3 regions of the Roseibium sp. Sym1 genome follow, and region 3 is predicted to be linked to each of the others. Evidence: predicted binding sites of a transcription regulator. Region 3 holds the regulator's gene; each other region holds the start of a gene.
The links. The regulator PhoB, encoded in region 3, activates phosphate uptake and scavenging genes when phosphate is short. The targets are predictions, from matches to a motif close to TGTCATNNANCTGTCAT.
Positions count from the first base shown of each region.

Region 1: a site for PhoB is predicted at 7,925-7,941, ahead of O6760_RS10035 (esterase-like activity of phytase family protein). Genes of this name have one in related genera too.
Region 2: a site for PhoB is predicted at 5,413-5,429, ahead of O6760_RS03775 (ExeM/NucH family extracellular endonuclease). Genes of this name have one in related genera too.

Region 1 covers NZ_CP114786.1:2,178,706-2,188,649, forward strand. Annotated here, with positions in the region: gene pqqC (pyrroloquinoline-quinone synthase PqqC) at 1-377, opposite strand, end outside; gene pqqB (pyrroloquinoline quinone biosynthesis protein PqqB) at 374-1,312, opposite strand; gene pqqA (pyrroloquinoline quinone precursor peptide PqqA) at 1,340-1,441, opposite strand; gene O6760_RS10005 (aspartate-semialdehyde dehydrogenase) at 1,849-2,883, opposite strand; gene O6760_RS10010 (hypothetical protein) at 2,996-3,133, opposite strand; gene O6760_RS10015 (maleate cis-trans isomerase family protein) at 3,345-4,088, opposite strand; gene O6760_RS10020 (M24 family metallopeptidase) at 4,106-5,248, opposite strand; gene O6760_RS10025 (pyridoxal-phosphate dependent enzyme) at 5,241-6,323, opposite strand; gene O6760_RS10030 (multidrug effflux MFS transporter) at 6,579-7,778, opposite strand; gene O6760_RS10035 (esterase-like activity of phytase family protein) at 8,019-9,944, shown strand, end outside.
Region 2 covers NZ_CP114786.1:830,829-840,772, reverse strand. Annotated here, with positions in the region: gene O6760_RS03795 (OpgC domain-containing protein) at 162-1,376, opposite strand; gene O6760_RS03790 (tetratricopeptide repeat protein) at 1,480-2,865, opposite strand; gene O6760_RS03785 (YeeE/YedE family protein) at 3,149-4,300, shown strand; gene O6760_RS03780 (DUF302 domain-containing protein) at 4,407-4,886, shown strand; gene O6760_RS03775 (ExeM/NucH family extracellular endonuclease) at 5,498-9,919, shown strand.
Region 3 covers NZ_CP114786.1:6,618,533-6,628,476, forward strand. Annotated here, with positions in the region: gene argF (ornithine carbamoyltransferase) at 1-631, opposite strand, end outside; gene O6760_RS30325 (aspartate aminotransferase family protein) at 628-1,827, opposite strand; gene O6760_RS30330 (GcrA family cell cycle regulator) at 2,534-3,064, shown strand; gene O6760_RS30335 (DUF1330 domain-containing protein) at 3,145-3,510, opposite strand; gene phoB (phosphate regulon transcriptional regulator PhoB) at 3,623-4,321, opposite strand; gene phoU (phosphate signaling complex protein PhoU) at 4,405-5,100, opposite strand; gene pstB (phosphate ABC transporter ATP-binding protein PstB) at 5,131-5,919, opposite strand; gene pstA (phosphate ABC transporter permease PstA) at 5,940-7,289, opposite strand; gene pstC (phosphate ABC transporter permease subunit PstC) at 7,289-8,761, opposite strand; gene O6760_RS30365 (substrate-binding domain-containing protein) at 8,844-9,881, opposite strand.

The sequences.
Region 1 (9,944 bases), 2.3 Mb from region 3:
CCACCGTCCTTTTCTTGTGTCTCGCCGCCGTCATGATCAACGATGCGCTTGCGCCATTCGCGGCGGAATTCCGGATCTTCCGAACGGGACAGGATGATGGCGTCTTTCTTCGGGATGGCTGCCTGATAGCAATAGCGGTTGAGGGCCCAGGCCCGCATCTGCGCCTTGGTCAGTTCACCCGCGTTCATCAGCTTATGGAAGGGGTGGTGCATGTGATAACGCTCGAAGCCGGCGGTTCGCAGTGTCTGTTCCAGCTCCTCGGGCGAGAGCAGGCGTCCGGCCCGGCGTATTTCGTCGGCTGCCGACGGCTCCACGCCGCTTCCGATACCGGGTTCTGCCGGGGTGTGTAGGTCCCGCGCCGTTGCGACTGCACTCATAACGTCAACTCCATCCCGTCATAGCCGATCTCCCAGCCCGCCGCTTCCACCGTTTTCGCGGCGTCCGAGGCGGGGTCGAGGATCGGGTTTGTATTGTTGATGTGAACGAAAATCCTGCGGCCGAGATCGACATTCCTCAAGGCGGCCAGCGTGCCATGCTCTCCGCCGATGGCCATGTGGCCCATGCGTGCGCCGGTCTTGCTGCCGACACCGGTGTCGGCCATCTCCGTGTCGTGGAAGACCGTGCCGTCGAACATCAGGCAGGCGCCGCCGTCGATCCGTTCCCGCAGCGCGTCGTCCACCGCAGCGCAGCCGGGTATGTAGAACAGCGTTCCGTCTGTCCCCTGCGAGGCCGATGTCCTGAGCGCGATGCCGATCGTGTCGCCAGGGGCTGTGCCGAAATTGTCGTCGTCCGTATTTTCCAGAAACAGCGCGACCTTGCCGGAAACGGCGAAGGTTTCAACGCTCAGTCCGAGCGGGCCACGGGGTCCTTCGAGCTCGGTGACGCCTTCGAGCGGAAGCTCGCGGCGTTCCACCACCTCCGGGTTCAACACCTGAAAGATGCTGTTTTCGCCGAGGGTTTTCAGCACCCTGGCGGTTGCGTAGAGAATGAAGGGTTCGCGCTCCCGCAAGGAAAGGAGACCGGCGATATGGTCGACATCCGCATTCGTCAGGACAACGGCCTCGATCGGCGTGTGCCTGAGCGGTCCGTCCGCCCGGGGCTGCAAATCCGGGCTCGCGGCGATCTGTTCGCGAATATCGGGTGAGGCATTGAAAACAGCCCAGCTTCGGCCATCCGCGCTCGCAGCGATGCTCGATTGCGTCCGAACGCGAAAGCCGGGCTTTTTTTCACGCACTGCACGGCTCAGCGGGGCGTTACAGTTCCATTGGGGAAAGCCGCCACCAGCCGCGGATCCGAGGACCCTGATTTTCACCGAGCTCCTCCCTTGCGCGGCAATCTGTTATTTCTTCCGGCCGCAGGTGCCGATTTCGGCAGGCATGTAGCGGGTGACTTCAAATCCGGCTTCGACGGCGGTCATGGTCGGCTTCTTCCAGGTCTTCATGTCGTTTCCTCCTCTGGTTGACATGCAGCGCAAGTCTAGCACCCGAGTTTGGCGCGGGCAGGCGACACCTTAGTCTGTATTCCGCAACGGGCCGGCGAAGCGATTCTGGCATCAATCTTCTGATCAAGTTATTGATCTTGAATTGGTTTTTTGTCGTGTTGACGCGTTGGTGCGCAATCCGGTCGTTTTTCCTGCCGAAAACACGGACCAAACCAAAAGGCATTCGCTTCGCGCAAGGCGGCACACGAACGCCGCATCTGCGTGGGGCCGTCCGGGTTCATTTTTTTAAAAAGGCGTGGAAGCAAGCGGGACAGCCGCCGCATGTGTGTGAACCGGTGGAGCCGGGCCTGCAGGAGGCAGCGGGCGCGCCGGTGCGCGCCCGTTTCTTCAGATCGCGGTGGCTTTGCTCAGGCCGCGGCCTTCTTCGGCGTGATCAGGCCGCGATTGACCAGGACCTCGGCAATCTGGACCGTGTTGAGCGCCGCGCCCTTGCGCAGGTTGTCGGAAACCACCCACATGTTGAGGCCGTTCTCGATGGTCGCGTCCTCGCGGATGCGCGAGATATAGGTCGCGTCCTCGCCGGCGCTCTCGTAAGGCGTGATGTAGCCGCCGTCTTCCTGCTTGTCGATGACCAGGCAACCCGGTGCCTCGCGCAGGATGTTGCGTGCTTCGTCCGCGGTGATCTCGTTTTCGAACTCGATGTTGACGCTTTCCGAGTGGCCGATGAACACCGGCACGCGCACGGCGGTGCAGGTCACCTTGATGGCCGGATCGAGCATCTTCTTGGTTTCGGCCAGCACCTTCCATTCTTCCTTGGTGTAGCCGTCTTCCATGAAGCTGTCGATATGCGGAATGACGTTGAAGGCGATGCGCTTGGTGAATTTCGACGGTTCGATCGGGTCGTTCACGAAAACCGCACGGGTCTGGTTGAACAGCTCTTCCATCGCTTCCTTGCCGCCACCGGATACCGACTGGTAGGTGGACACGACGATGCGCTTGATCTTGGCATGGTCATGCAGGGGCTTCAACGCCACGACCAGCTGGGCGGTGGAGCAGTTCGGGTTGGCGATGATGTTTTTCCTGGTGAAGCCGGTGATGGCATCGGCGTTCACTTCCGGCACGATCAGCGGCACATCGGCGTCGTAGCGCCAGGCGGAGGAGTTGTCGATGACAACGCAGCCCTTGGCGCCGATCTTCGGCGACCATTCCTTGGAAACGGTGCCGCCCGCGGACATCAGGCAGATATCGGTGTCGGAGAAGTCGTAATTCTCCATGGCCTGAACCTTCAGCGTCTTGTCGCCGAAGGAAACCTCGGTGCCCTGCGAGCGGCGCGAGGCGAGAGCGACGACTTCATCCGCCGGAAAGCCGCGCTCGGCGAGAATGTCGAGCATCTCGCGGCCGACATTGCCGGTGGCGCCTGCGATTGCGATCTTGTAACCCATTTTCGAGTAGTCCTTGTCCGTCTCCCCGCTTCGCCGGCGCCCTGTCCTTGTGAATGGGCGTCGCCGGCTCCCGGCGCCTCCCATCCCCGGGGAGGCGGGATGAGCGGCACCGTCAAGCGGTGGTCTTGGTGGTCTTCGGTGTGTGTTTGAGAGCGGTTGCTGCAGACGTCCGGGTCTCGCCGCGCATGAAGGTCGCGCTGGCAAGGGCCTGGGTCATCATATCCAGAATGTCGGCTTTCAGCCGGGTCATCGGGGCTCGCAATCGTCAAAACTTGAGACGGCGGTGTTTTTGCCCGGAAATCCGCGCAAGTCAACAAGGAATACGGTGGAAACGCGCGATTGGTATTCAAGTTGTTGCCTGGAGGATACGGATCATCTGCCGGGCCGCTGTTCTGCGGGCGGCGTGCGACGTGCCGGCAGGCGGGGCAAACACCGCGTGCCGATGAGTTCATGGATGCAACTCAACCGGCGAACAACCGGCCAGGTCCCTGTCCGGCCGTGCCGAGACCGGCGAGGGTCATCATGTGCCAGGCCAGGGCGAGATTGGAGCTGATCACCGGTTTGCCGAGCCGTTTCTCGCAGGCCTCGATCACCGGGAAGGTGCGCAGGTTGGTGCAGGAGGTGAAGACGGCCTCGACCTGCGGGTCGGATCCCACGGAGCAGATCGCGTCTTCCACCGACCCGAGCGCGATCCGCGCGACAACGGCCTCCTCGCCCTGACCGAAGGAGCCGACCCGGACCGGGTCGAGGTCGTTGTCCCGCAACAGGGCGCAGACCGCGTTCGAGACCTCCTCGACATAGGGCGAGACGACGCCGACCCTCGTCACGTTCAGGTGCTTGAGCGCGGCGACGACCGCGCTGGCCGGGTTGGTCACCTTGGCCGAGCCATGCGCCCTTCCGACCGCGGCCGCCACGGCGTCCGCACCGATCACGGTCGCTCCCGAGGTACAGGCGTAACCGACGACACTGAGCGGCGTGTTTCCGGGCAGGAACCCGGCCGCATCCGTGAGCCGGTCCTTCATCAGCATCAGGGTTTCCGGCGTGACGTCCGGCGCACTTTCGATCCTGGTGTGGTAGAGCGCGGCGGCCTGCCGGTGAAAGATTTCCCGGAACTCGCGTTCGATGGTCTCGTCGGCGGACAGCACGATCAGGCCCAGCGCCTTGGTCGTTTCCACGCTGTGATCAATTTCAAACGGCAACTGCATGGGCTTTGTCCACGGCGTCAGGGCGCAATAACGGGAATTTCCGGCGCGGCGGGCGTGCTCAGGAATTCCGGAGAGCCATCACGGATGACGATGTTTTCCTCATGCACCATCATCCGGCCTTCGCCGAGATCGATGCCGGGTTCCAGCGTCAGCACCATCCGTTCCTTCAGGACGGTGTCGTCGAACCCGGTCAGGGACGGGGCTTCGGTCAATTGCATGCCGAGACCGTGGCCGAGCCGGCCGACATCGCCTTCGCCCTGACCGATCGTTGCCGCCATGGCACGATAGAGATCGGCGCAGGTTCGACCCGGCCGGGCAATCTCGGCGGCGGCGTTGACCGCGGCCACCAGGGTTTCATGGGCCCGCTTGACCGTTTCGCCGGCAAAGCCGATGGCGAAGTTGCGGTCGAAATCGCAGAAATAACCGTCCTTTGTGGCGCCGGTGTCGAGCATCAGCACGTCGCCGGCACGCAAAAGCTGATCGGTCGGTGGGGAAATGACGTCGCCATAGCCGCCGGGACCGGCGCCGCCGACCAGGTACGGCACGTCGTCGGCGCCTTTTTCGAGAAGCTCGATCCGGAAGGCGCGAAAGGCATCCTTGAGCGTCTGTCCTTCACGGAACAGGGCCGGTGCGGCGGCGAAACCGTCGGAACCGATCCGGCAGATTGCACGCAGCTTGTCGAGTTCCAGCTCCGATTTCACCTGTCTCAGGGCCTGGACGAGACCGGTGGCATTGACAAATTCGGCGCCGGGAAGGCGTTCCCGGAGCGACCAGAAGTCCTCAAGCGGCATGCGCAGCGAACTTTCCCGGCCCATGGGCATGCCGATCCGGGGATAGTCCTCAAGGAGCCCGGCGAGCAGCGCGATGCCGTCATCCACCGGATGCGGCGCGGAGAAGGTGCGGATGTCGTCCAGCCAGGTGGCGGACATCAGGTGGGCGCCGATCTGCGGGATCACCGCGACCGGCTTGCCGCTTTTCGGCACGACCAGGAACCAGGGCCGGGTCGGGCTCTGCCAGAACAGGGTCCGGAACCCGGAAAAGTAGCGGACGTCCGCTTCCGTGGTGAAAAACAGCGCATCCAGGCCTGCCTGCCGCATGGCCGCCTGGGCGCGCTCTGTTCTCTGCGCGAATTCGCTCTCCGGGAAATCCGGCTCAGCCATCTTCCGGCCCTTCCGACAGGTAACACAGCACCCGGGAATTCCCGGTCAGCTTGAGGGCGTCACGCAAGGCACCCGCATGGTGAAGGACGGCGATGCCGGCGGCTCCCGACGCGGTGGTCGCAAGGCCGTACCCGGCCAGCCACGCGACGGTATCGGCGGCTTCCGCGTCTGAAATGGTGACGAAGTCATCGGCTTCCCGCGCCAGGTATTTCAGTGCCAGGTGGGATGGCTCCTTGCAGTCAAGGCGGCCCATGATCGAGACCGGCCCCGGCGCGGTGACCGGGCGGCCCGCTTCGATGCTGGCGTTCAGCGCGGGGGCATGCTCCGGTTCGACAACGACAATGGTGACATCGCGGCCGCAGGTGGCGCGGGCGCTGACGGCGCAGGCCGCGGCGAGGCCGCCGACACCGGCCTGCAGGAAGACATGGGTCGGCGGCGCGGGGATCTGCCGGGCAATCTCGTTGCCCATGATCAGGTAGCCTTCCATCACGTCCCGTCCTGCATCGGTCATGCCCGGCCAGGTGCTGTCGGGCAGCAGGATCCAGCCTTCTTCGGCCGCCTGCTTCCGGGCGGCTTCCATGCTGTCTTCATAGGTCGCCCCGGCGCGAACCACCTGCGCTCCCTTGTGCCGAAGCCGCACTGCAAAGGCTTCGGGCACGGTTTCGGAAACGAAGACCACCGCCTTCGCGCCGTAGAGCGGTGCGCCGGCTGCCAGGGACAAACCGTGATTGCCGGCGCTGGCGCAGGCGAAGGTCTCGCCCTCCAGGGCCGTTTCGAGGTTCGTCGCCTCACCGTCGCGCAGTCTTTGCCCGGCCCGCTTGGCGATCGCGTAGGCGGCGCCCAGCGCCTTGAAGCTGCCGAGGCCCATACGGTCGCGCTCGTCCTTGATGAAGAGCGCACCGACACCGAGTTCCCCGGCGAGGCCGGGCAGGTCGAGCAGCGGCGTCGGCCGCTTGTCCGCGCTTTTTTCCAGAAAGGCGTCGGCCATCTCCGGTGTTTGCGAAACCGCGCCCTCCGCCAGGTCTGCAGCATCGGGAAGACCCTTGCCCAGCCAGGAATTTTTCAACGCCTCCATGCGGCCCCCGTTGCTTGCCGTCCGGGTGTAGGTCAGCAGCCGAAGCGACGAATGACAAGCCCTGCTTTTCGGAATGACGGTTTCAGACCAGAACATTGTCGTGCGGGGGAGGCAAAATGCGTCTGCCGGTGCGCGAAAGCGCCTTGTCACATCAACGCTGGCGAGGGGATCGACACGGGGGCCGGGCGAAGCCTGCGTGACGACAAAAAAAAGCCACCCGGGTGTATCCGGGTGGCCAATTCGAACCTCAATGCCTCAGGTCGCGGTTCTGCCGCGGGCCTGAGGCCGCAGGACCAGAAGCGCCAGCACCAGGGCGATCAGGGCGCAGGCCGTGACGGCACCGGTCAATGGAAGCGCCGTCCGGTCGAAGAACGGGCTGCAGGCAAAGATCATCACGCCGCCGGCAACCATCTGGAAGGTGCCGCCAAGGGAAGAGGCCATGCCGGCGTGTTCGCCATGTTCCTCAAGGGCCATCACCATGACAGGGGCAATCACCTGGCCGAGACAGGAATTGCCGACGAAGAACAACGCCATCAGCACCGGCAGATCGTCTATTCCGCTCCAGACCAGAAAGGTCAGCAGGGACGTCGAGGCGGCGAATCCGCAGACCGCCAGCAAGGCGACCCGGCCCATGCCAAAGCGCTGGCCGAGAGGCGCCGCGAACTGGGAAGAGGCGAAGAAGCCGACCGCATTCAACGCGAAAACAAGGCTGAAGCCGGTCGGGGTCAGGCCGTATTGCGTCATGTAGACAAGCGGAGCCGCGGCGAGAAAGACGAAAAAGCTTCCCAGTGAAAACCCGCCGATCAGCGTCAGGCCCATGAATTTCGGGTCGCGGAGCAGGTAGATTGCGCTGCGGGTCATGGCGACAAGATCAATGCGGGCACGGCGGTCCGGCGGCAGCGTTTCCGGCAGAAGCAGCGCCATCTGCGCCACGGCGGCCAGGGCAATGATGCCGAGAACGACGAAGATCAACCGCCAGCTGCCGAACTGGATGATCAGGCTGCCTGTCAGCGGTGCCAGCATCGGCGAGACGCTGAAGACGAGCATGATCAGGGCCATCAGCCGGGTCGCTTCCGTGCCGGTATGAAGGTCGCGCACGACCGCCCGCACGATCACCATCGGCGCGGCCGCGCCGAGTGCCTGGACAAAGCGTCCCAGGGTGAGCGCCGATACATCGGATGCCGTCGCGCACAGGAAGGATCCGGTGATGAAAACGATCAGGCCGAGGAAAACGGGGGGCTTGCGCCCGAACCTGTCCGCCAGCGGTCCGTAGACCAGCTGTGCGATGCCGAAAGCGATGAAATAGACCGTGAACGTCATGTGCACCGCGGCGTCATCCGTCTGGAGATCCCGGACGATTTCAGCCATGGCGGGCAGATAAAGGTCGATTGCAAAAGGGCCGACAGCGGCCAACAGCCCCAGCACGACGGCGGAGCGCACGTATCCGATCTGCATGAGATTTCCAATAAAAAAAGCGCCAGAGGCGCGAAGGTGAAGACGTGTAGGGTAAAGCGCTGCAGCGAGCGTGTCCAGATCACTTACAGGTGGGAATTGTCGGCCCGGATTTCAAGTGCCGAGGGCGCGCATCGGGACTGTGGGCATGTCATGAAAGCTTCATGCAAGTGTCACCGATATGGCAAGGACGCCCACTAGCTTGCCGCCACCTTCAACCCAATTCATATGGGAGCTAGTGCAATGGCGAACCTTCGCGGGCGTTTTTTGAAAGGCGTCAGCCTTGCCGTTCTGTTCGGTCTCGGGGCCGTGCCGGCGGCGCATGCCGAGTATTTCGAGCGTATCAATTCCTATCCGGTCTACAAGACCCTGCCGGAAGGCGCCGACAAGGCGACCGAGACCGTCGCGGAGATCATCTACGCTTCCAAGGACGGCCGCACATTGGCCTTCACCGACAGCCCGGGTGAAGCCATCGTCTTCGTCAATGCGGCCAATCCGCTGAACATCCAGCCAATGGCCCGCGTCGCGCTCGGCGGCGAGCCGACCTCCGTCGCCGTTGGTGACAAGGCCGCCTATGCCGGCGTCAACACGTCCGATGACTTTATCAATGCGTCCGGCCACCTGGCCGTGATCGCGCTTGATGGCATGGGCATCACCGCGACCTGCGACGCCAAGGGCCAGCCGGACAGCGTTGCCATTTCCCCGGACGGCAAGTTCCTGGCCATTGCGATCGAGAACGAGCGCGACGAAGACCTCAATGACGGTGTCATCCCGCAGATGCCGGCGGGTCACCTGGCCATCTTCGATCTCGATGAAAACGGCGCTCCGACCAACTGCGACGCGGTGCGCATCGTCGACATGACCGGCCTGGCCGAGGTCGCTCCCACCGATCCGGAGCCGGAGTTCGTTTCCATCAACTCGAAGAACCAGGCCGTCGTTACCCTGCAGGAAAACAATCATATCGCGATTGTCGATCTTGCCTCGGGCGACGTGGTTGCCAGTTTCTCCGCAGGCACCGCGACCGCGGAAAATGTTCCGGTGAAAAAGGCGCGCATGAGCGATGCCTCCGGATCCACCGAAAATGTCCGCCGCGAACCGGATGCGGTTGCCTGGATCGATGACGAGCGGTTCGTCACCGCAAACGAAGGCGACTATGAAGGCGGGTCCCGCGGCTTCACGATCTGGACTGCCGAGGGCGATGTGCTGTTCGACAGCGGCAACCAGATGGAACATCTGGGCATGTCCCATGGCCATTACCCGGCCAAGCGCGCCCACAAGAAAGGCACCGAGCCGGAAGGTGTTGCCGTGGGCGAATTCGGCGGCGAGACCCTGATCTTCGTCAATTCCGAGCGCGGCAACTTCGTTGCCGTCTACAAGGATACCGGCGGTGAGCCGGAATTCGTCCAGCTTCTGCCGACCCATGTCGGTCCGGAAGGTCTTCTGGCGATCCCGAACCGCGATCTCTTCGCCGTTGCCAACGAAGTCGACGAGGACGGCGTACGCGCGCATGTCTCGCTCTACCAGTATGGCGCGGACACGCCGTCCTATCCGTCCATCGTCTCGATTACCGACCCGGAAAAGGGCGCGCCGATCGGCTGGGGCGCCCTGTCGGCCCTGGCCGCGGATCCTACCGACGCCAACAGGCTCTATGCGGTCAGCGACAGCTTCTATGACGATGCCCGCATCTACACGTTGGACATCTCCTCGAAGCCGGCGAAGATCAGCTCCTACGTGACCGTCACCGGGTTCAACCAGTCCAAGCTGGACCTGGAAGGCATTTCCGTTGCCAGGGACGGCGGCTTCTGGCTTGCGTCCGAAGGTCATCCGGAAAACGACCGCCGTCACCTGCTGCTGAAGGTCGGCACCGACGGTGCGGTCCAGGAAGAAATCACGCTGCCGCAGTCGCTGATCGACCAGGCGCAGCGTTTCTCCTTCGAAGGCGTGGCCGAATTCGAGATGGATGGCCAGACGCTTGTGGCCGTTGCCGTTCAGCGTGAATGGAAGGACGACCCGAAAGGCATGACCAAGCTGGCCATTTACAATCCGGCCGAGAAATCATGGGGCTTTGTCCATTACCCGCTCGATGCGCCGAAAAGTGCTGCCGGCGGCTGGGTCGGCCTGTCGGAAATCGTTTCGCTCGGCAAAGGCAGGTTCGCCATCCTGGAGCGT
Region 2 (9,944 bases), 910 kb from region 3:
TGAGCCGCTCTCGCTGAAGCTGCGGCAGGCGAGCAACCGGATGTTCTCCGTTCGCGGCGGGACTGCCGTTCTCAATGAAACGCCCGGAGAAGCCGTCTTCTCCGGGCGTGTCGTTTCGCTCTGCCGCAGGTCGCGGTGCCTGACCGGTGATCGGCCTGGTTTCAGGTCAGCGCGGGTTCCCGAACGCCGGCCTTCGACCTTGCAAGCTGGCCGGAATCGTCGTCCGGCAGCGATTTCGGCCGGTCTGGTTTTCCACCTTTTGGCGCCGCAGGCGGCTTGCGCCAGGGCTGGCTCTTGTACCAGCCGGCGACATAGGCAACCGCGATCAGGGCGAGGAAACCGAGCAGGTTGGACAGGATCTGCGGGATCCAGTCGCCCCGGCCCCAGACCATGTCGCGCAACAGGCCGGCCGCCTGGGCAATGACGAGGCTGGCCATGAAGACCGGCAGCGACTGCTGGCCGACCTTCTGGACGATCTTGACGAAGCGTCCCCACAGCGCGCCATGCCCGAGCAGGCGCTTGCCGTGCTCTCCGGCAGCCACCCAGGCAACATAGGCCAGCGCCAGGAAATGGAGATAGCGGAACAGGCCGAACTCGGTCTTGATCCACAGAGGCCGGATTGCTTCACGGATCTCGCGCGCCCAGACCCAGTCCAGGTGGTATTCGCCGTAGACCCGGAAATAGGCGAACGGGATCGTGACCAGAACCACGGCGATGCAGACGAGCACGAGGGTCCGGTTCACGGGCGGTGCCGGGATCCAGCCGCGCATGAAGGCGAAGCCGGTGAAGAACAGCATCTGCCAGGCGAATGGATTGAAGAACCACTCCCGGTCCGACCAGGGTTCCGCCGGAAGGCTGAGAAGATCGAACTGGGACGCGAGCCAGAGACCGATGGACACGGCGAAAGCGGCTTTGACCGAATACCGTGCCGCCAGCATGATCACCGGGATCAGCGCCAGGATGACCACATACATCGGCAGGATGTCGAAATAGTTCGGCACCCAGGTGAGTGTCAGAAGGCCCGGCAAGGACACTTCGGTCTTGTCGTAGAGGTGCCACAGGTTGAGCGACGCCACGTAATCCTGGGTCAGGCCGCAGCAGTCGTTCAGGAAGTTGCTTTCATGCAGCATCACCAGGCCGACGGCAATCACCAGGAACTGGCCGATATGGGCCCAGTAGACCTGCCACATGCGATGCAGGATCCGGGCCGCCCCCATGCCCCAGCCGTGAATGTCGAAGATCTTGCCGAAGGCAATCGCCGACGCCATTCCGGAGCAGAAGACGAAGATTTCCGTGGCATCGGAAAAACCGAACCGGGCGGGAATCCAGAGCGTCCACCAGTTGTTGGGCAGATGAGCAACATAGATGATGAACATTCCCAGCCCGCGGAAAAAATCCAGGCGCGGGTCGCGGGGGCGTTTCGTGTGTGTGTGCGCGTTCACGTCGTTTCCAAAAAAAAGAGCTTACCGGGCGAGGGTGTCAGGCTGAAAAATTGGCCCGCAGCTTTTTGTCTTCCATCACCCCTTGAGCACGGTGCATCTTCTCGCACGTCTCGAGACGCTGTTCGGCGAACCGGTCGAGAGCGCCGCGCTTGTGGGTGCGGCTCTTGATAAGCCTTTCCGCGTCACCGGGCAATCCGGCCCGCAGGGCCGCGTCTATGGTGATCCGCTCGAAGACATCGCGCTGGGCGTGCGACCCGCCGATGAGGTAAAGGTCGTCCCGGGCGGAGGTCAGGAGCGTGAAGGCGGAGGCATAATTGCCTTTCCGGTACTGTTCCAGGCCCAGGCCCGTGGGCAGGCCGGCTTCGGCGCAGATGTGGCCGATATCCGTTTCGCTCTTGGCCCGCTGTTTCAGCCCGGCCAGCAGCCGGTCCGCGCCCATGCGGCGGCCGCCATTGAGCAGGGCAAGCAGGTAATGAAGGTCGGCAAAGACGTTGCAGCCGTCTTCCGCCCGCTTGTCGGAGAGGAGCGCGAGCTCGTCCCAGCGGGCGCCTGTGTCGACACCCTCCAGTTCCAGCCGCACCAGCAGGGAGGCGGCATTCGAGATGTCGCGGTAGTCGTCGGTCTTGTCCTTGCGAATGTCCGTGTCGTAGAGCGCCAGAGCCCTGTCCGCTTCGCCCTGGTCCAGATACATCAGGGCCAGGTGCCACCAGACGTGATAGCCGAAGTTGTTGCAATGGGCCCAGCCGTCCGGGTGGTTCTCCAGCCAGCCGGCGCCTTCTTCGGAGCGCCCGGTCATGTCATGCACGTGGGCGACCGCGTGCAGCCCCCAGGCGTCGTCGCGGGCATATTCCAGGCCGCGCCGCCCCGAGGCTTCCGCGAGCCTGTAGTCGCCGGTTTCCTCCAGCGAGAAGGCGCGGCACCCCATCAGGTAGCCATAGGCGGGATGGTTTTCGTCATAGGCGGAGAAAACGCGTTCGATGGATTGGCGCATGCCGGTCGAGTCACCGAGCACGAAGCGGATGGCATGCACCAGCTTCATCGTGAGGGCATCCTCGGGAACCTTGACCAGCGACGCGTCCAGAATGTCCGCGGACCGGCTGGGAAACCCCTGCAGCCAGGCGTCGAGCGCGTCGACGACCGCCGTCTCCCGGTCGGTCAGGCCGGTCTGCATCGCGGAGGCGCGGGCAATCGACAGGCATTCGCGGGCGGTGGCATAGAGTTCCTTGCGTCCGAGCAGCAGGCAGAACAATCCGCGCGCCGCGTGGCCGAGGGCGAAGTCCGGCGCAAGGCCCAGGCAGGTTTCAAGATGCTGTGGAGTTGTCTTGCCATGGGCCAGGAACGCCCTGACGGTTTCATTCCAGGCCGCGAGCGCGTCCTTGTCAGACAGTGTTAGGTCATACCCGAATTGATCACTCAGACGCATAACTGGCCTTTTCGTTTCCCGGGCCGGAGTGCCGGAATCCGCATCTTCGCGGGATTCGACAGGTTTCAGGCCGATGAATTTCTAACGCTAAAATTCCGCAGGCTGCACTTGAACTGCAAAACACAAAAAGGTGTTGGCAATGTGTAGGCGATCAAAGGGTAGTTTCGTTGCGAAATTATGGCCGTCCGAGGGCAGGGCCGCGTGCGCGTTCCCTTGATCGCGACAGGCTCCCGTTCCATAAGGTCGGTCGATGGCCGGCAAACACGTTCGCGCGGACCCCAGGATGACCATGACCATTCAGAAATCGCAGCTTGTTGTCGCCGCTATTGCCTGCAGCCTGCTCGGCCTGGTTGCCCTCGGCGCCTATGGCGAGGCCGGGGCGCGTCAGGCGGCGGCAACCCTGATCGGCGGGCTGGCGGGCCTGTCCCTTTATCATGCCAGTTTCGGGTTCACGGCGGCCTGGCGGCGGATCGTCACGGAAAAACGCGGCGCGGGCCTGCGCGCGCAGTTTGTCCTGATCCTGCTCACCAGCGTGGTGTCCTTTCCGCTGATCGCCTGGGGCAGCGGCTTCGGCTGGCCCACCGGCGGCTTCGTTTTCCCTTTCGGCATTGCCGCGGCGCTGGGAGCGTTCATGTTCGGTCTCGGCATGCAGCTGGGCGGCGGCTGCGGGTCCGGCACGCTGTTCACCGCCGGTGGCGGTTCCACGCGGATGATGATCACCCTTGCGGCCTTTGTCCTGGGATCGGTCGTCGCGACGGCCCATTTGCATCTGTGGGGCCGCCTGCCGAAACTCCCGGCGGTCTCCCTGATCAAGGAGTTCGGTCCTCATGGCGCCTTTCTTTTGACCGCCCTGGTTCTGGGCGGGTTTGCGTTGCTGACGGTATGGATTGAGCGAAGGGAACACGGCGAGATCGCTGCGCCGCGCCCGACCCAATCGTTGCTCAGGGGGCCCTGGTCGCCGATGCTGGGGGCGATCATGCTCGCCATCGTCGGCATCGCGACATTCGTGGTGGTCGGGCGGCCCTGGGGCATTACCTCCGCGTTCGCGCTCTGGGGCGCCAAGACCTTCCAGACGATCGGAATCCCGGTTGAGAACTGGCCCTACTGGACCTGGCAGCCCGCCGCGCTGGAAAATTCCGTATTGCGCGACACCACTTCCGTCATGGATTTCGGCGTGATCCTCGGCGCCATGGCAGCCGCGGCGCTGGCGGGACGTTTCGCGCCGGTCTGGCACCTGAACCGCCGCGATGTCCTGACCGCGCTCGCCGGCGGTCTTTTGATGGGCTACGGCGCCCGTCTCGCCTATGGCTGCAATATCGGCGCCTATCTTGGCGGTCTTGTGTCCGGGTCCCTGCATGGCTGGCTGTGGCTCGCGTTCGGTTTTCTCGGCAGCCTGGCCGGCACCCGTTTGCGCCTGAAGCTGGGGATGGGCTGAAGCTGGCGATAGGCTGACAGCAGCGCACACCGCATTGTGAGCCGCCCGTGAGCAGAAGGCCGCTAGGGTTCCCGCAATCGTCTTACTGTTAGCGGGAGTTGGAAGCATGCGCTTGTTGATCTTGTATGTCGTGATGGCCCTGACGACCACCGGGATCTCCCGGGCCGAGGGACTTTCCGAACGGGAAGGCTGGCGGGTCGTACCGACCGACAAGGCCTTCGAGACGCTGGTCGAAGACCTGAAGACGGCCATCAAGGCGGACAAGATGGGCCTGATCACCCAGGCAAGCGCTTCGGCGGGAGCCAAGGGGCGCGGCATCAGCATTCCCGGCAACCGGGTCATCGGCGTCTATCGCAACGATTATGCGGTGCGCATGCTGGAGGCATCCGTCGCGGCAGGCATCGAGGCGCCGATCCGGTTCTATGTCACCGAGAACAGTGACGGTACGGCGACCCTGTCCTGGAAAACGCCGAGTTTCGTGTTCGCGCCTTACATGGACGAGGGGGGAGAGGCTTTGGCGGCGCTGGCCGCCGAGCTGGATCTTGTCTTCCGGTCCATCGCCGACGGGGCTGTGGCGTCGAGGTAACAGGTGACCCGCTTGCGCATCTGTTGGGCAGACGAGAACGGATTTTGGGCTTGTGCAACCGCATTTGCGGCCTCACATTAATCATGTCGTCAACAACTGAAAGGAGGTGTGCCCATGTCTAATGAGTATCGGAACGTGGCCCATGTGTCTGGGCGGAATGGAACGATGCCAGAGCAGCCTCTGGTATTGAACGGTTTCGCTGGGATTTGATCCGGACTTTGTGTCACGTCGATCTCATGGGAGGGCCGCTTCGCGGCCCTCTTTTGATTCCGAAGTCCGGTCGGTAAGGTGGCTGCCGGTGAATTTTTCCACCTTGTAAAAATTTTTTCAGTTGTAGATTTTATTTAGAAAACCTTAAGTCGCATTACGTATGCGTAATTTTGACAGATCAAAAAACCTCCATTTCTCCAGCCGCTTGGAGGGAACGGTTGCGCCGCCGAACAGTGGCGATTGTTGAGCTTTTCTGATTATTTCACGGCTAAAGCATTATTTTTCCAGCTAAATTTCGCTTGTCCATGTGGTCAAATGTCAGAAGACTGACACAAAGTTGACATGGGGCATGGACTACCTACCGCCCCAGATCCGCATCGGCAGTTTGGGGAAAATCTATCATGAGCTGGCATTTCCGTTTTGGCCTCATCCTTGGCAACCGTCATCCGAATTTTCTGGAAGGCACCGACTGGTCCGACCTCATTCTAGGTTTCGGTGGAGATGACGTGATCGAGGCCGGCGGCGGCAACGACACCGTCCTCGCGGGCCGTGGCGATGACTGGATCCATGGTGGTGCCGGCAACGATTACCTTGACGGCGGCCGCGGCTTCGACACAGCGGCGTTTGACGGCTCGATCTTCGACTACGACATCAACCTGTGCCGCGGCTGGTTTTCCTCGACGGCCCTCGTCACCCGCTTCGGCGACGATGGCCGCCCGGTGGAGGTCGACTACCTGAAACGCGTCGAGGCACTGCATTTCGCTGAGGAAGACTACACGCTTTACCTGGATGGACGGAACAACGCGGTGCTGGCGCTGGACGACGCTGCCGCCACGGATGAAGACACGGCGCTGACCCTGACCTTCGACGATCTTCTGGCAAACGACACCGACTTTGACGGGGACACGTTGACCGTCACGCAGGTTGACGCCTTGAGTGGCCTGGGCGCGGTGATCTCGGTTGTCGACGGCAAGGTGATCTACAGCCCCGCCGGCGTGTTCGATGCGCTCAAGGAAGGGGAAACCGTCACGGACAGCTTCAGCTACACGGTGGATGACGGCCATGGCGGCAGCTCCACGGCAACCGTGAGCGTGACCGTGACCGGTACCAACGATGCCCCGGAACTTGAGCTGGTCCCAAGCGTTGAGTTTGCCGAGAACGGCTCGGACGTGGTGGCGACCGCCACTGCCAGCGATGTCGACAGTGACGGTGTCGGATTTTCCCTGTCCGGCGACGACGCGGCGCTGTTCACCATAGATGAAACCACCGGCGAGATCCGGTTTGTCGCGGCACCGGATTTCGAAATGCCGGCCGACGCCGATGGCGACAATGCCTATGAGCTTGTTGTCACCGCGACGGACACGGAAGGCGCCACCGATGCGCAGGCGGTCACCGTCAATGTCACCGACGTGGTGGAAGTCCCGGAGGTCGATGCCCGCATCAACGAGTTCCACTACGACAACGCCGGCACCGACACCGGAGAATTCGTCGAGATCCGCACGGCGGCCGGCGATGACGTCTCGTTTCTGGAAATCGTCCTGATCAATGGCAACAACGGGTCGCAATATAATCGCATCGGTGTTTCCGGCCTCACAATGACCAGTGACGGCACCCATGACTATTACGTCTGGGAGCTGCCCACGAACGGCATGCAGAATGGGGCACCGGACGGGCTGGCGCTGGTCAATGGCGGTTCGGTCCTGGAGTTTCTGAGCTACGAGGGCGAGATCGAGACAACGATCGACGGCCAGTCCGTGACCTCGACCGATATCGGTGTTGCCGAGACCGGCGGGACGGAGATCGGCCAGTCCCTGCAGCGCAACGACGATGACAGCTGGAACGAGGCCGCCGCCGAAACGAGGGGCGCGGCCAACGAGGCACCGGGCATCGAACTCAACGCCCGGATCAACGAATTCCATTACGACAATGCCGGCACCGACACGGGCGAATTCGTCGAGATCCGGGTGAATGCGGGAGCCGATGTCTCGGCCCTCGATGTGCGCCTGATCAACGGCAATGGGGGAGCGCAATACAATCTTGCCGCTGTTTCCGGCCTGACCATGACCAGCGACGGCACCTTCGACTATTACGTCTGGGACCTGCCTTCGAACGGCCTCCAGAACGGGGCGCCGGACGGCATCGCCTTGGTGAATGACGGCGAAGTGGTCGAGTTTCTCACCTATGAAGGGGTCATCACCACAACGATCGAAGGCGTCGAGGTGACCTCGACGGATGTCGGTGTCGCCGAAAGCAGCGACACGGCGGCGGGAGAGTCCCTGCAGCGCAACGAGGACGGCTCCTGGAGCGAAGCCGCCCCGGAGACAAAAGGCGCTGAAAACGCAGGTGGGACCGGTCCGCTCATTGAGGCACGCATCAACGAAATCCACTACGACAATGACGGTACCGACACCGGCGAATTCGTGGAGATCCGGGTCAATGCCGACGCCGATGTCGGCGGCCTCCAGGTGCAGCTGATCAACGGCAATGGCGGGGCCAGCTACAACAGCGTCGATGTTTCGACGCTCACCATGACCAGCGACGGCACCTATGACTATTACGTCTGGGACCTTCCCTCGAACGGCATCCAGAACGGGGCGCCGGACGGGGTTGCCCTGGTCAACGGCACGGACGTGGTCGAGTTCCTCTCCTACGAGGGAGAGATGACGGCAACCATCGCCGGCACGGAAGTCACTTCCACCGACATCGGTGTGTCCGAAAGCAACGCGACACCGGCCGGCCAGTCCCTGCAGCGCAACGAGGACGGCTCCTGGAATGCCCCAGCGGCGGAAACCAGGGGAGAAGCCAATGACGGCGGCACCGGCGGCGAACCGACGGCCCGCTTCATTTCGGAGATCCAGGGCACCGGTTCCGCGAGCCTGCTGGTCGGTGACTATGTGCTGGTCTCGGCCGTGGTCACCTACACCACCGCCAACGGCTTCTTCCTTCAGGAGGAGGATGCCGATGCCGACGGCGACATCCTGACGTCGGAAGGCATTTTCGTTTTCACCGGCGGCGAGCCGTCCGTCGTGGTCGGCGACACGGTCGATGTTGCCGGCACCGTCGAGGAATTCTTCGGCATGACCCAGCTGGGCAGCGCCGAGGTGACGAAAACCGGCACGACCACGCTGCCGACGGCTGCGGCCATCCAGCTGTCCCAGGTTGCCACCAATTACGAACAGTATGAGGGCATGCGCATCTCGGTCACCTCCGGTATCGAGAACGAGCGCGTGACCATCATCGAAAACTTCAACTTCGACCGCTTCGGCGACATCACCGTCAGCGCCGGCACACAAACCCAGGCAACCCAGCTCTATGATGCCCAGACTGAAGCCGACGAAATCGCGGCCCATGTCGACGGCAACATGAACAACCGTCTGGTGATTACGGACGGCACATCCAGCCAGAACCCGGACAGCTACGGCTACGTCGCCAACAACACCGCCGGCGACGACGGCGACGGCATTCTGAGTGCCGGGGATGATTTCTCCGCCGGGGGGCCGACGCTCCGTCTCGGGGCGGAAATGAACTCGGCGATCGAAGGGGTGCTTACCTACGAGTTCGGCGAGTACAAGGTCCTGGTCGACGGCACGCTCGACATCGACGAAGCCACCAATTCCGGCGCCCGCCAGGACATGCCGGACGATGTCGGCGGCGAGATCCAGGTGGCCAGCTTCAACGTGCTGAACTATTTCACCACCTTCTCCGGCGGCACCGGCCCGAACGGCGATCTCAGCCCGCGCGGCGCCGACAGCCAGGCCGAATTCGATCGGCAGACCGCCAAGATCGTCGACGCGATGATCAAGACCGGCGCGGAGGTTTTCGCGCTGCAGGAGATCGAAAACAACGGGTTCAGCGATGCGTCCGCCATTGCCGCGCTGGTCGACGCACTCAATGCCAGGGCCCTGGTGGATGGCACCGGAGCTGTCTATGACTACGCCAACCCGCTCGGCGGCGACGGCTTCCTCGGCACGGATGCGATCATGACCGGGATCGTCTACGACACCACGCAGTTGACGCTTGTCCATGCAGAAGGCCTGGTGTTCGGGGAGACCTCCGCAGCGGACACCTATGCCATTGCCGAGTTCCTGAACACCTATGTCTCCTCAAGCGATCAGGTCGGCGATTTCCAACGCAACCGGCCGAGCACGATCGCGACCTTCCGGGATGCCAATGGCGAGGTCTTCACCATCGCCTCCAGCCACTTCAAGTCCAAGGGCGACAGCAACCTGCAGGATCTGGCCGACGGTGTGCAGGCGGCCCTGGATGGCGGCTCGGTGCCGGCAGGCGAGGTCGCGGCCGTGCAGGCTGCGCTGGACGCGCTGACCGCCGATCCGAATTTCGACCAGGGCAACGGCCAGGGGTTCTGGAACCAGGTCCGCGCGGACGCGGCCGGTGAACTGGCCGCCTATCTGGAGGGGGGCTATGCCGACGCTCTGGCGGGTCTCGGCATTGCCGACCCGGACTATCTGCTGATGGGCGATTTCAACGCCTATGCCGAGGAAGATCCGGTCCAGGCCGTGCGCGACGATGCCGGCTACACCGACCTGATCGACCAATTCCTCGGCCAGGACGAGGCCTACAGCTACGTCTTCGACGGCCAGCAGGGCACGCTCGACCAGGCCCTGGCCTCCGAGTCGCTCGCCAACCAGGTGACCGACCTGACCGAATGGCACATCAACGCCGACGAGCCGGATCTCCTCAACTACGACCAGGATTTCAACGATCCGGGCTTCTACAACGAAGACCCTTTCGCGGCCTCCGACCACGACCCGGTCATCCTGGGCCTCAATCTCGGTGCTCAGGGCGACGCACTGCTGGCCTGATCACAAGCCGTTGGAGACATGAACG
Region 3 (9,944 bases):
TCACCACAATGGAACCACCCTTGGCCCTGGCGGTGTCGATCAGCTCCTGTGGCGGTGCGAGTTCCGCCGGAGTTGCAACGCGCAATTCGAAATCGAAACGCGGTGCCGCGTGGATCCACGATGCCAGCACGTTGTTGCTGTCGCCGGTCCAGGCGACGCTCTTGCCGGCGATCGAGCCGCGATGTTCCTCGAAGGTGAGCAGGTCGGCCATGATCTGGCACGGATGCGACTGTTTCGTCAGACCGTTGATCACCGGAACCGTCGCCGCTTCGGCCAGTTCCCTGAGCTCGTTATGGTCCAGGATCCGGATCATGATGGCGTCGACGAAGCGCGACAGGACACGCGCCGTGTCGGCAATGGTCTCGCCCCGGCCGAGCTGCATTTCCGCTCCGGTCAGCATCAGGGTCTCGCCGCCAAGCTCGCGCATGCCGACGTCAAAAGAAATGCGGGTCCGTGTCGACGGCTGTTCGAAGATCATCGCCAGCACCTTGCCGGCCAGGGGCCCTTCCCCGCGGTGAACGCCGTTGCGGCTGGCCTTGATCTTCCGGCTGGTCTCCAGGATGGCGCGCAATTCGTCGCCTTCGAAATCGGTCAGGTCCAGGAAATTCCGGTACGTTCCGTTAGCGGTCATCCTGCCGCTCCTTCCGCCAAGCTCGCTTCCACTGCCAGAGCCGCCTGTTCCAGACGCTCGACGGCCAGTGAAATTTCGTCTTCATTCATGGTCAGCGGTGGCATGATGCGCACCACATTGTCGCCCGCCGGCACCGCAAGAAGGCCGGCTTCGCGCGCCGCGCCGACATAGTCTGCCGCCGGCACCACGCATTTCAGTCCAAGCATCAGCCCGTTTCCGCGCACTTCGCCGAGAACCGCCGGATGGCTGTCGACCAGACCGGCCAGCTTCTGCTTGAAACTGAGCCCCTTGCGCTGGACCTCTTCCAGAAAGCCGTCCGCCAGCACCACGTCCAGAACGGCATTGCCGACCGCCATGGCCAGCGGGTTGCCGCCAAAGGTCGTGCCGTGGGTCCCCGGCGACAGAGCAGCGGCGGTTTCCGCCGTTGCCAGGCAGGCGCCCATCGGAAAGCCGCCGCCGATGCCCTTGGCGATTGCCATCAGGTCCGGCGTGACACCGGTCCACTGATGGGCGAACAGCTTGCCCGTGCGGCCGACCCCGGTCTGGATCTCGTCGAAGATCAGCAGGAGGCCGTTGTCGTCGCACAGCTTGCGCACGGCACGCAGGAATTCGGTGGGAATCTCGCGGATACCGCCCTCGCCCTGGATCGGTTCGATACAGATCGCCGCGGTCTGCGGGCCGATGGCGGCCTTCAGGGCATCGAGATCATTTGCGGGAACCTGGTCGAAACCGGGCGCCTTGGGACCGAAGCCTTCCAGGTATTTCGCCTGGCCACCGGCCGCGATCGTCGCAATCGTGCGGCCGTGGAAGGCGCCTTCGAAGGTGATGATGTGGAACCGCTCGGGCTGGCCGTTGTCATAGTGATAGCGGCGCGCGCACTTGATCGCGGCTTCCATGGCTTCGGCGCCGGAATTCACGAACAGGACCTTCTCGGCAAAGGTCGCCTCGCACAGGCGCTGTGCCAGCCGTTCACCTTCCGGGATCTGGTGCAGGTTGGAGATGTGCCAAAGCTTGGCGGCCTGCTCCTGCAGGGCGCCCACCAGATGCGGATGACTGTGTCCGAGAGAATTGACCGCGATGCCGGAACCGCAGTCGAGGAATCGTCGACCGTCAGCCGTTACCAGCCAGACGCCTTCCCCGTGATCGAACGTCAGGTTCGATCTTGCGTAGTTTCCGAATAGTGCCGACGCGGACATAACCTCGTGTGTCTCCTCAACAACGCCCAAACGACCCGACGTCACCCTGACGCGGGCCGACACCTCGTCTCGGTGTCATTGGGCCAAAACGCAACGTGCCGCCTCTTCGGGCGGCACGCAGCGGTTTTCTTATACACCGCCCCCACCATGGACTGTCAATGGAAATGGCGCACAAGATATATGTGTGGGTCCCCGGAGCGGATTTCGTAAAATTCTCAAGGACCTCGGCGAGGGTCTGTCGAGACTTAGGATTTGGTCGTGGTTTGGGTGAAAAGCGCTCAGTTCAAGAAGCGGAAGCAAAGTAAGGGCTATCCCTTTCAAGCTTTCGCGACGCGGAAATGAGCGCTTTTCACCAAATCCCTCCGGGACGCGGCGAATTTCGGCCCCGAGGGCGTCGGAAATTCCTTGTGGTGGGAGACACCACTGCGGACTTTCCTCCTGCTCGGAGACCGAAATTCGACACGCGCCACGACCGAAAACTAAATCTCGACAGACCCTTATTTGGGGAAAAGTCCTTTCATCCCCAACTGGTTTGAGCCGGGCGGTTGCCTGACAAATTAACGTTATTGTAACCTCTGGGTCATCAAACACGAGATCTCGTGAGGCAAATCACCAAGAGGCACTAGATATGCCATCATTAGGCATGCGGACGCGTGCTTAACACGGGGTTAATGGCTGCAACGCAGTCAAAATAAAGGGTGCGGCAATGAGTTGGACGAACGAACGGGTTGAGCTTCTCAAAAAGCTTTGGGGCGATGGCTTGAGTGCAAGCCAGATCGCAGGTGAGCTGGGCGGTGTGACCCGCAATGCCGTGATCGGCAAGGTGCATCGCCTGGGTCTGTCCGGCCGCGCCAAGTCTTCTTCCTCCAGTGCGAAACCCCGCCGTGCACGCACTGCCACACCCGGCAGCGCCGCCCCGAAGAAACCGTCTCATCAGCCGCAGACTGTCGGTGCAACCGCGCTGAAGGCCGATATCGACCCGGTGCCAGTCGTGCAAGCCAAACCCGCAGTGGAGCCGATTGCGGATCTGGTGCCGATCTCGCAACGGGCGTCCATTCTCACGCTCACGGAACGGACCTGCAAATGGCCGATCGGCGATCCTGCAACGGATGACTTCTATTTCTGCGGCCGCCAGTCCGATGCCGGCGTGCCCTATTGCGCCCATCACTGCAAGATCGCCTACCAGCCGGTCGCCGACCGCCGGCGTGACCGCAAGGTGGTCGCCCAGGCCGGTTGACGACCGGGCAAAACAAGGTCCACCCAGGCATTCAAGGCCCGCCTCACGGCGGGCTTTTTTGCCTCCGCGATCCACAGCCTTCAATTGCCGGTCAATTTATCGACCAAAATCGCATTCAGTGCGGAACCTGTCCGGCGCAGCTTGGCAAGTTGCTGAAATTCCGGTGAATTCCAGAATTCACTGGCATGTTCCCGGTCGGGGAACTCGAGGATGAAGGCTGCATCGGGAACCGGGTTGTCACCTTCGAGATGGCCCGGGTTTCCTCCGCGGACAAGGAACTGCCCACCATGAGCGGCAACGAGGTCCGGGACCTTGGCGAAATATTCCGCCATCCAGTCGCGGCTGTGGATCTGCATCTGGCCGATCACGAACGCGGTCATGCCCCCTCCTAACCTGGCGCTGATATCGCAGCCAAGGCTAGTCAATCCGGTGGCGAGAGACAACATTGGCTCATGCCGCGCAGGTCAGCGCCGATGTTTCGCCGTGAACCGCATTCGGCAGGGCGCGCCCAAAAAAGCCCGCCAAAGGGCGGGCTCTTTCCAGGGTCCCTGAAGGTGATCAGGCAGTGGCGGTGAACTGGTCGTTGAAGGCGTAGCCAGCACCGCGCACGGTCCGGATCGGATCCTTGGCCTTGCCCTTGTTGAGAGCCTTGCGCAGGCGCCCGACATGGACATCGACGGTGCGTTCGTCGACATAGACGTCATGGCCCCAGACGCCGTCGAGCAGTTGCTCGCGCGAAAACACACGACCTGGAGACGTCATCAGGAACTCCAGCAGGCGAAATTCCGTCGGCCCCAGATGGACTTCCTTGGCGTTCCTGCGCACCCTGTGGGTTTCGCGATCCAGTTCGATGTCACCGGAGCGCAGCATGGTCGAAACCACTTCCGGGCTCGCCCGGCGCAGGATCGCCCGCACCCGTGCCATCAGTTCCGGCACCGAGAACGGCTTGACGACATAGTCGTCCGCACCGGTGGCCAGGCCGCGGATACGCTCCGCCTCCTCACCGCGCGCGGTCAGCATGATCACCGGCAGGCGTTCGGTATCCTCGCGGGCGCGCAACCGCCTGCAGAGCTCGATACCGGACAGGCCCGGCAGCATCCAGTCGAGAAGAAGCAGGTCCGGCAGGCTTTCCCGCAAGCGGATTTCGGCCTCGTCGCCGCGGACACACGATTCAACCGCGTAGCCTTCCGCTTCCAGGTTGTATCTTAACAGAAGGCTGAGAGGTTCTTCGTCTTCAACGATGAGCACCTTCGGCATGCATTTCGCTCCAAATTCGGCATCCTGCGCGGCCTCCCGGGGCCACGCGCCGGCCGGATCGCTTCCGCGACCGGCGTCAGTGGTTACACGGCACCGGTTTCGTCAACCTTGGCACGCTCTTCCGGCAACCGATCACCCGTCACCATGTAAAAGACGTTTTCGGCGATGTTGGTCGCGTGATCGCCGATGCGTTCGATGTTCTTGGCGCAGAAAAGCAGATGAACGCACTGCGTGATGACCCGGGGGTCTTCCATCATGTAGGTGAGCAATTCGCGGAACAGCGACGTGTAGATCGCATCGATCTCCGCGTCGGCTTCCTGTACGTGACGGGCAGCGTCCGCGTCCTTGCGCGCATAGGCGTCAAGGACCTTCTTGAGCTGTGACAGCGCGAGTTCGGTCATGTGCTCGACACCGATCGCAAGCTTCTTGGACTGCAGATCGCTGTCGATCGCAATCACGCGCTTGGCCACATTCTTGGCCAGGTCGCCGACACGCTCCAGGTCGTTGGCGATCCGGGTCGCGGCGGTGACTTCGCGCAGGTCCTGGCCCATGGGCTGGCGGCGGGCGATGATCTCGATCAGCTTGACCTCGACCTCGTGGTGCAAGGCGTCCAGTCGCGCGTCGTTTGCAATCGTTGCCTTGGCGAGGTCCAGATCCTGCGAAACCAGCGCATGCACGGCATCGGCAAAGGCTTTCTCCGCCAGACCACCCATTTCGGCGATCTTGCCGGCCATCGCCGTCAGTTCCTCGTCATAAGCCGAGACTGTATGTTCAGACATCCCGTGTCCCCTTCAGAAATCGGAAATCGCCTAGCCGAAGCGGCCAGTGATGTAGTCCTGCGTACGCTTGTCTTTCGGATTGGTAAAGATGTCCTCGGTCGGACCTTCCTCAACCAGAATGCCGAGATGGAAGAATGCGGTGCGCTGCGACACGCGGGCCGCCTGCTGCATGGAGTGCGTCACGATGACGATCGTGTAGTTCTCGCGCAGCTCATCGATCAACTCCTCGACCTTTGCCGTCGCAATCGGGTCGAGCGCCGAACAGGGTTCGTCCATCAGGATGACTTCCGGGCTGACGGCGATAGCGCGGGCGATGCACAGGCGCTGTTGCTGACCGCCGGACATGCCGGTGCCCGGTTCATCCAGACGGTTTTTCACCTCTTCCCAAAGACCCGCCTTCTGCAGACTTGAGGCGACGATGTCGTCGAGCTCGGACTTGTTCCTGGCAAGACCGTGAATGCGCGGACCGTAGGCAATGTTGTCGTAGATCGACTTCGGGAACGGGTTCGGCTTCTGGAACACCATGCCGACCTTGGCACGCAACTGCACCGGGTCGACCTTGGGATCGTAGATATCCTCGCCGTCGATCCTGATGGAGCCTTCGACGCGGCAGATGTCGATCGTGTCGTTCATGCGGTTGATGCTCCGCAGGAAGGTCGACTTGCCACAGCCGGACGGGCCGATGAAAGCGGTGACCGAGCGCGGCCGGATTTCGATGTCCACGTCCTTGATGGCGTGGGTATCGCCATAATAGACCTGCACCTTGCTTGCGGAAATCTTGCTGTCGGTCATGCTGTTCGCCCGTTCGGTATTGAGCATCTGGTTCATTGGTTCGTCCCTTACCAGCGGCGTTCAAATCTGCGGCGCAGGATGACCGCAAGTATGTTCATGGTGAGGAGGAACACCAGAAGGACAATGATCCCACCCCAGGCTTTTTCGTAAAAGGCATAATCCGCGCGGGCGGCCCACGTGTAGATCTGTGCCGGCATTGCCGAGTTTGGATCGACGAAACCGGAAACGATGCCGTCCGGATATCCGCGGGCCACGAAACCGACCATGCCGATCAGGAGCAGCGGCGCGGTTTCCCCCAGCGCCTGAGCGAGGCCGATGATCGTGCCGGTCAGGATGCCCGGCATGGCCAGCGGCAGCACATGGTGGAAAATGGCCTGCATCTTGGAAGCACCGACGCCCAGGGCCGCGTCACGAATGCTCGGCGGCACCGCTTTCAGCGAGGCGCGGGTCGAGATGATGATCGTCGGCAGGGTCATCAGCGTCAGCACCAGACCGCCCACGAGCGGCGCCGATTGCGGCAGATGCATGAACTGGATGAACACCGCCAGGCCGAGGATACCGAAGACGATGGACGGGACGGCGGCCAGGTTGGAGATGTTCACCTCGATCAGGTCGGTGAACTTGTTTTGCGGTGCGAACTCTTCCAGGTAGATCGAGGTTGCTACCCCGATCGGCAGCGCCAGGAACAGGACCACCAGCATCATGAAGAAGGACCCGACAACGGAGGCGCCGATGCCGGCGCCCCCCGGATTGTCCACGCCGGAATCCGCTCCGGTGATGAAGTTCCAGTTGAACACCGTCTTGATGACGCCGCTCTCCCGCAACGTGTCGACCAGATCCAGGTCGGACTTCATCAGGAAGCGGCTGTCGGTCATGTTGTCGCGGGTGACGCGGCCGTTCATGTAGCCGTCAACCCTGGACGAGGCCGCCAGCTCGAACTGCACCGGCTCCCTCAGCTTGTCCGGGTTGGCCTTGAAAAATTCGCGGATGGTGCCGCCCGGCTTGCCCACGATGCGCTCGATGGCCGCCGCGTCGAAGGGCACGCTGACACCGCCGGCTTCAAGCTGGCCCTGGAGCGCGCCGACAAAGATCCCCTCGTAGGCCTTTGTCTTGAAAAGCGTGCCTTCCGCCTCGTCGAACTGTTCCTGCGTCAGGGTGAAGTCCACCGAGACCACCGTCTTGGTGAAGGCCGGAAGGCCTTCGGAGATGATCGACACCGCGAGCACGACAAGGAAGAACAGGCCGATCGCGATGGCGCCGATGCCGTAGGCCTTGAAGCGTTTCTCGGCGGCGTTGCGCTTGCGGGTCAGGTCGTCGATCGCGTAGAGCGACTTGGGCTTGGCCTGCGCGTTCGAGGATGTTTCGGAAGTCGGGGGAGTAAGCGTCGTGTCGGTCATCAGTCATACTGCTCCCGGTACTTGCGCACGATGTAGAGCGCGACGATGTTGAGACCCAGGGTCACCACGAAGAGGGTCATGCCGAGGGCGAATGCGACCAGCGCAACGGGTGAGGCGAAGTCGGCGTCGCCGGTCAGCTGGCTGACGATCTTGGCCGTCACCGTGGTCATGGCTTCGAAGGGATTGAGGCTGAGGCGCGCGGCCGCGCCCGCCCCGAGCACCACGATCATCGTTTCACCGATGGCACGTGAGGCCGCCAGCAGGATGGCACCGACGATGCCCGGCAGGGCCGCGGGCAGGATAACCTGCTTGACGGTTTCTGACTTGGTTGCGCCCAGTCCGTAGGAACCGTCGCGCATGGCCTGCGGCACCGCGTTGATGATGTCGTCGGAGAGCGAGCTCACGAAGGGGATCAGCATGATGCCCATGACAAGCCCCGCCGTCATCACCGCCGTGCCGGCCTTCATGACGCCAAGACCGTCGTCCCCGAAGACCGACAGAAGCAGAGGACCGACGGTCAAAAGGGCGAACAGGCCGTAGACGATGGTCGGGATGCCGGCCAGGATTTCCAGAAGCGGCTTGGCAACGGCGCGCACTTTCGGGCCGGCATATTCAGACAGGTAGATAGCCGCGAACAGGCCGATCGGAACGGCAACGACCAGGGCTACGAAGGAAATGTAGAACGTGCCCCAGAGCAGCGGAATGATGCCCAGTTCGGACGAGCCGCCACGACCGGAGAAACTCGGGGACCAGGTAGTACCGAAGAAGAAGTCCAGGGCCGGATAGAGCCGGAAGAACTCCACGGTGTTGAACACCAGCGACAGAACAATCCCGACCGTCGTCAGAATGGCGATCGAGGCGGAGGCGAGAAGAATGAACCGCACGCCCCTTTCAACGCTGTTGCGGGCCCTGAAGCCCGCGTTGGTTTCGCGAAGCGCCCAGAAGGTTCCGGCGATCGAGGCCAGGATGACCACGATGGACATGAACATGTTGCCGGTAGACACCATGATCCGATAGGACTGCGCCGCGCGCATCACCGGCTGGGTGATTTGCGACGTGATGATCTGCCCGGCATCCTTGAGCCGGGCCGTGATGTCGTTGAAGTCGGCACGCGCGCTGCGCGCGAATTCGTCGGTCATCTGACCGGCTGCAACCGCGTTGTCGAGGCCGGTGGCCGCCCGGCGGACTTCCGCCATGACGAGACCGAGTGACGAGCCTTCGCCGATTGCCGATTCCGGGATCACCCCGGAGACAACGCTGTTAATGTAAAAGGGCTGCGCGAGCAGCCAGACAACGAGGATCACAATAGCGGGAACCGCGGCCTTCATCGCCACGTTCGCCCCGTAATAGGACGGAAGAGAATGCAGCGACCGCATGTCTCCTCCGGCACTGGCCAAGGCACGCGCGCGCCCGACGAAATAGCCAACGGCGGCAATCGCGAGCACGATCACAAGGAGCCAGAACAAGGACATGTGGTCCCCCGAGGAATAATAATGTCCGGAAATGAGAAAGGGGCGGCGGGAAAGCCGCCCCTCGAAACGAGCCTGGGCCCGATTACTTCATGGTTTCTTCAGCTTCGATGGAAGCCTGGGTCGCGGCCAGTTCCGGATCGGCAACCAGGCCGTACTGAGCGAGCGGGCCGTCCGGGCCTGCGATTTCGTCAGCGGTGAAGAACTGTGCGTATTCCTTCAGGCCCGGGATCACGCCGATATGTGCCTTCTTGATGTAGAAGAACAGCGGGCGGGAAACCGGATACTCGCCGGAAGCGATGGATTCGGTGGACGGAGCCACGTCACCCATGGTGGCAACTTTCAGCTTGTCCTGGTTGTTCTCGTAGAACGCCAGACCGAAGATGCCGATGCCGTTCGGGTTGCTGTCGATGCGAGCCAGGGTCTCGGTGTAGTCGCCGTCAATGTCGGTGGACTTGCCGTCGGCGCGCACGTCAATGCAAGCGTCTTCAGCGTCGTCTTCGGACATGCCGCTGTCGATCATGGCCTGGAGGGCACCGGTAGCTTCACAACCCACGGCGAGGACCTTCTCTTCGAACACTTCACGGGTGCCGTGCTTGGTGCCCGGGATGAAAGCGGCAATGCCGACATCCGGCAGGTCGCCGTTGAACTCGGCCCAGTTGTTGTACGGATTGTCGACGATTTCGCCGTCTTTCAGCACCTTGGCGCCGAGAGCGTTGAAGATGTCAGCCGGCTGGAACGCGGTGAAGGCCGGGCCGTCTTTCTGGGACGCGAAGACGATGCCGTCATAACCGATGCGGACTTCGATGATGTCCTTGACGCCGGCTTCTGCACAGGCCTTGATTTCCTTGTCGCGGATCTTGCGCGAAGCGTTGGCAACGTCGATGGTGTTTTCGCCAACACCTTCACAGAAGCGCTTCAGGCCAGCGGAAGAACCACCGGATTCAACGACCGGGGTCGGGAAATCGGTGTTTTCACCAAAAGCTTCGGCGACGATGGAAGCGTAAGGCAGGACGGTCGAGGAACCGGCAACCTGGACCTGGTCGCGAGCCTGGGCTGCGCCAACGAATGCAGTGGAAGCAACGGCCAGGGCAGTTGCGCTAACGAGGGTCGTAAATTTCACTTGACCACTCCCTTTGAATGTCAAGGTTTCTAGATGATCACCGGGCAGTGAGCTGCACGAGCG